2 regions of the Siminovitchia sediminis genome follow, and region 1 is predicted to be linked to the other one. Evidence: a T-box and tRNA genes for the amino acid it is inferred to sense, from the RefSeq annotation. Region 1 holds a T-box; the other holds one or more tRNA genes.

The links. The T-box of region 1 lies ahead of ileS (isoleucine--tRNA ligase). A T-box ahead of a tRNA ligase gene usually reads a tRNA of that ligase, here a tRNA-Ile.
Region 2: it has a tRNA-Ile gene. The T-box ahead of ileS (isoleucine--tRNA ligase) is inferred to sense a tRNA for this amino acid. The anticodon was not compared.

What each region holds. Positions count from the first base shown of each region.
Region 1 is NZ_JBHUEO010000005.1:189,572-191,921, forward strand. Features, by position in the region: gene ACFSCZ_RS03495 (DivIVA domain-containing protein) at 1-448, shown strand, start outside; T-box leader at 502-728, shown strand; gene ileS (isoleucine--tRNA ligase) at 789-2,350, shown strand, end outside.
Region 2 is NZ_JBHUEO010000019.1:146-2,495, reverse strand. Features, by position in the region: tRNA gene ACFSCZ_RS08275 (tRNA-Glu) at 1-30, opposite strand, end outside; tRNA gene ACFSCZ_RS08270 (tRNA-Ser) at 39-129, opposite strand; tRNA gene ACFSCZ_RS08265 (tRNA-Asn) at 157-228, opposite strand; tRNA gene ACFSCZ_RS08260 (tRNA-Ile) at 230-306, opposite strand; tRNA gene ACFSCZ_RS08255 (tRNA-Gly) at 312-385, opposite strand; tRNA gene ACFSCZ_RS08250 (tRNA-His) at 397-471, opposite strand; tRNA gene ACFSCZ_RS08245 (tRNA-Phe) at 503-578, opposite strand; tRNA gene ACFSCZ_RS08240 (tRNA-Asp) at 660-735, opposite strand; tRNA gene ACFSCZ_RS08235 (tRNA-Met) at 746-819, opposite strand; tRNA gene ACFSCZ_RS08230 (tRNA-Ser) at 835-927, opposite strand; tRNA gene ACFSCZ_RS08225 (tRNA-Ile) at 941-1,017, opposite strand; tRNA gene ACFSCZ_RS08220 (tRNA-Met) at 1,024-1,100, opposite strand; tRNA gene ACFSCZ_RS08215 (tRNA-Ala) at 1,126-1,201, opposite strand; tRNA gene ACFSCZ_RS08210 (tRNA-Pro) at 1,208-1,284, opposite strand; tRNA gene ACFSCZ_RS08205 (tRNA-Arg) at 1,306-1,379, opposite strand; tRNA gene ACFSCZ_RS08200 (tRNA-Leu) at 1,392-1,477, opposite strand; tRNA gene ACFSCZ_RS08195 (tRNA-Gly) at 1,487-1,558, opposite strand; tRNA gene ACFSCZ_RS08190 (tRNA-Leu) at 1,566-1,647, opposite strand; tRNA gene ACFSCZ_RS08185 (tRNA-Lys) at 1,651-1,726, opposite strand; tRNA gene ACFSCZ_RS08180 (tRNA-Thr) at 1,779-1,854, opposite strand; tRNA gene ACFSCZ_RS08175 (tRNA-Val) at 1,861-1,936, opposite strand; rRNA gene rrf (5S ribosomal RNA) at 1,977-2,092, opposite strand.

The sequences.
Region 1 (2,350 bases):
TGAAGTAAACGAATTTCTTGACCAGGTTATAAAGGATTATGAGTTAGTCCTCAGGGAAAAGAGAGAATTGGAAGATAAGATTGCATCTATGAACGAAAGACTTGGACACTTTAGCACCATTGAAGAAACGTTGAATAAATCCATTGTCGTTGCACAGGAAGCAGCTGAAGAAGTAAAAGGAAATGCTATGAAGGAAGCAAAGCTCATCATTCGGGAAGCCGAAAAGAATGCGGATCGGATTGTAAATGAGTCTTTGTCAAAAGCACGTAAAATTGCTTTGGAGATTGAAGAGTTGAAAAAGCAGGCAAAGGTTTTTCGGACACGCTTCAGAATGCTGATTGAAGCACAGCTGGATTTAATTAATACGGATGATTGGGACCAATTAATGGAATTTGAACTGGATGCAACTGAACTGAATAGTTTAGAAGAAGTCGAAGAATTAGAGTAAAACTTGACTCTGCATTTAAGACTTTCATATAATGGTATCAATTCAATGATATGTGTAATACGATGACAGGGACAGTACAATCTTAGACCTATTCCAAGCGAGCCGGGGAAGGTGAAAGCCCGGCAATAGGAGAGATGTGGAAAATCACCCTGGAGTACTTGATTCGAAAGCATTGCGAGTAGAAAAAAGCGTTTCATCCATGATACGGATGCTTGAGCGGACAATTACCGGTAATTGTCTAATTGGGTGGTACCACGGGAACAGCCTTCTCGTCCCTTTTTTGGGATGAGATGGCTGTTTTTTTATATATACGGATGTAAACATTAAAGGAGGAAATAGGATGGATTATAAAGATACGCTGCTTATGCCGAAAACAGATTTCCCGATGCGTGGAAATCTACCAAAAAGAGAGCCGGAAATGCAAGCGAAGTGGGAAGAAGACAATATTTACCAAAAGGTTCAGGAAAGAACAAAGGGACGGCCGCTATTTGTGCTGCACGATGGACCGCCATTTGCAAACGGCAATCTTCATATGGGCCATGCTCTAAACAAAACGTTAAAAGATTTTATTGTGCGCTACAAATCTATGGCTGGCTATTGTGCTCCATACGTCCCAGGATGGGATACACATGGTCTGCCCATCGAGCAAGCCCTTGCAAACAAAGGTGTAAACCGGAAAGAAATGACATTAGCGGAATTCCGGGAAATCTGTAAGGAATACGCATATGAACAAATTGATAATCAAAGAAGTGAATTTAAGCGTCTGGGTATCAGGGGAGACTGGGATCATCCTTATATTACCTTAAAGCCTGAATTTGAAGCGGAACAGATAAAAGTGTTCGGCGAAATGGCGAAAAAAGGATATATTTATAAAGGTAAAAAACCTGTGTACTGGTCACCTACAAGTGAGTCTGCACTTGCTGAGGCAGAAATTGAATATAAAGATAAGCGCTCGCCATCCATTTATGTAACATTTACGGTAACGGACGGTAAAGGTGTCATTGAAGAGGGGACAAACATTATTATTTGGACAACAACGCCTTGGACGATCCCTGCCAATCAGGCCGTTGCCGTTCATCCAAACTTGAATTATGCAGTCTTGGATCACGAAGGAAAAACATATTTAGTTGCTGAGGACCTTGTTTCAAATGTAAAAGAGGTACTGGATTGGCCAAATGCCAAAGTCATCAAAACGGTACAAGGATCCACCCTTGAATATGTGGTTGCAAAACACCCTTTCTACAATAGGGATTCCCAAGTCATTCTGGGTGAGCACGTAACGGTTGATTCCGGTACGGGATGTGTCCATACAGCCCCGGGTCATGGTGAAGATGACTTTATTGTCGGACAACAATATGATTTGGAAGTTCTCTGCCCGGTTGATGACAAAGGGATCATGACAGAAGAGGCTCCAGGATTCGAGGGGATGTTTTATGATAAGGCCAACAAGCCGATTACAGAAAAGCTTCAAGAAGTTGGGGCTTTGCTGAAACTGGAATTTATCACCCACTCTTATCCGCATGATTGGCGGACCAAAAAACCGGTCATTTTCCGAGCAACTTCCCAATGGTTTGCCTCCATTAAGGATTTCAGAGAGGATATTTTGGAAGCCATTAAAGACGTGAAATGGGTACCGAATTGGGGAGAAACCAGACTCTTTAATATGGTGAGGGACCGGGGAGACTGGTGCATTTCCCGACAAAGGGTATGGGGAGTGCCTATCCCGGTGTTTTACGCGGAAAATGGTGAAGCCATTATTACAGATGAAACGATTGCTCACGTATCTGAACTATTCCGTAAACACGGATCCAATATCTGGTTTGAAAAAGAAGCTTCAGAACTGTTGCCTGAAGGATTTTCGCACCCTGGAAGCCCTAATGGAATTTTTACCAAGGAAATGGA
Region 2 (2,350 bases), on a different contig from region 1:
GCGGTGTCTTAACCGCTTGACCAAGGGGCCATAGGTAATGGCGGAGAAGGAGGGATTTGAACCCTCGCGCCGCTTACGCGACCTACGCCCTTAGCAGGGGCGCCTCTTCAGCCTCTTGAGTACTTCCCCTCTATAAGAAAAATATAATGTAAAAAACTCCGCAGGTAGGATTCGAACCTACGACCGATCGGTTAACAGCCGATAGCTCTACCACTGAGCTACTGCGGAATGGTGGGCCTAAGTGGACTTGAACCACCGACCTCACGCTTATCAGGCGTGCGCTCTGACCAACTGAGCTATAGGCCCATCATTGGAGCGGGTGATGGGAATCGAACCCACGACAACAGCTTGGAAGGCTGTAGTTTTACCACTAAACTACACCCGCATAACCTGTAATGGGGCGACTAGTGGGAATCGAACCCACGATGTCGGAGCCACAATCCGATGCGTTAACCACTTCGCCATAGCCGCCATGAAAGGACATTCTATACAAATGTCTAAATGGTGGCTCAGGACGGAATCGAACCGCCGACACAAGGATTTTCAGTCCTTTGCTCTACCGACTGAGCTACTGAGCCTTATGTAATACGTGCTATGAGAAGTATAAAAACAGCCCCAGCAGCATCCAAGTTCAGCAGCTGCCTTTTGTCAAATCATAATGGCGGTCCCGACGGGAATCGAACCCGCGATCTCCTGCGTGACAGGCAGGCATGTTAACCGCTACACCACGGGACCTTTAAGTTGATTGCGGGAGCAGGATTTGAACCTGCGACCTTCGGGTTATGAGCCCGACGAGCTACCAGACTGCTCCATCCCGCGATAATAGAAAGTAGATGGCGGAGGAAGAGGGATTCGAACCCCCGCGCGGTTTGACCCGCCTGTCGGTTTTCAAGACCGATCCCTTCAGCCAGACTTGGGTATTCCTCCCGAAAAAGTAAAATGGTGGACCTTGTAGGACTCGAACCTACGACCGGACGGTTATGAGCCGTCTGCTCTAACCAGCTGAGCTAAAGGTCCTACAATTGGTAGCGGCGGAGGGGATCGAACCCCCGACCTCACGGGTATGAACCGTACGCTCTAGCCAGCTGAGCTACGCCGCCCAAATCCAAATTCTAATTATGTTAATGGTGGAGCCTAGCGGGATCGAACCGCTGACCTCCTGCGTGCAAAGCAGGCGCTCTCCCAGCTGAGCTAAGGCCCCATAACGTGGTCGGGAAGACAGGATTTGAACCTGCGGCCCCTTGGTCCCAAACCAAGTGCTCTACCAAGCTGAGCTACTTCCCGTTACATATATAGTAATATGTACGCGCCCGAAAGGAGTCGAACCCATAACCTTCTGATCCGTAGTCAGACGCTCTATCCAATTGAGCTACGGGCGCAATAAGCGGAAATGCCGAGGACCGGAATCGAACCGGTACGGTAGTCACCTACCGCAGGATTTTAAGTCCTGTGCGTCTGCCTGTTCCGCCACCCCGGCAAAATAAAGAGCGGAAGACGGGATTTGAACCCGCGACCCCCACCTTGGCAAGGTGGTGTTCTACCACTGAACTACTTCCGCGTAAAAATGCGGGTGAAGGGAGTCGAACCCCCACGCCTTACGGCACTAGATCCTAAGTCTAGCGTGTCTGCCAATTCCACCACACCCGCAAATGGTGAGCCATGCAGGATTCGAACCTGCGGCCCTCTGATTAAAAGTCAGATGCTCTACCGACTGAGCTAATGGCTCTTAATAAGTATATTCCGGTCACTCGACATATTCAGACATCTAGTATACATAATGGTGCCGGCCAGAGGACTTGAACCCCCAACCTACTGATTACAAGTCAGTTGCTCTACCAATTGAGCTAGGCCGGCATATAATGGTGGAGGATGACGGGTTCGAACCGCCGACCCCCTGCTTGTAAGGCAGGTGCTCTCCCAGCTGAGCTAATCCTCCAAAGTATAGGATGATGACATGTCATCCTTATGAGTAGTTTGCCTGGCAGCGTCCTGCTCTCACAAGGGGAATCCCCTCACTACCATCGGCGCTGAAGAGCTTAACTTCCGTGTTCGGGATGGGAACGGGTGTGACCTCTTCGCTATCGCCACCAGACTTGAATATGCTGGCTTCTGCATTCTCACAGGACGTGAGCGTTTCTAGCAGAAGATCCTTTTGCGACATCTTTTATTATACTTTGTTTTATGTATTTTTCAAGAGAAATTTTTCATTCTCTCAAAACCAGATAAGAGAAGATACCAAGAATTGTTCAATCCAGCTACGGCTCCTTGGTGCTCGAGGTCGCTTCACTTCCTCTGTCAAAGCCTGCCGGCTTTTTCGCCGGAAGCTCCAGCGCTTGTCGCACCAGGTCAG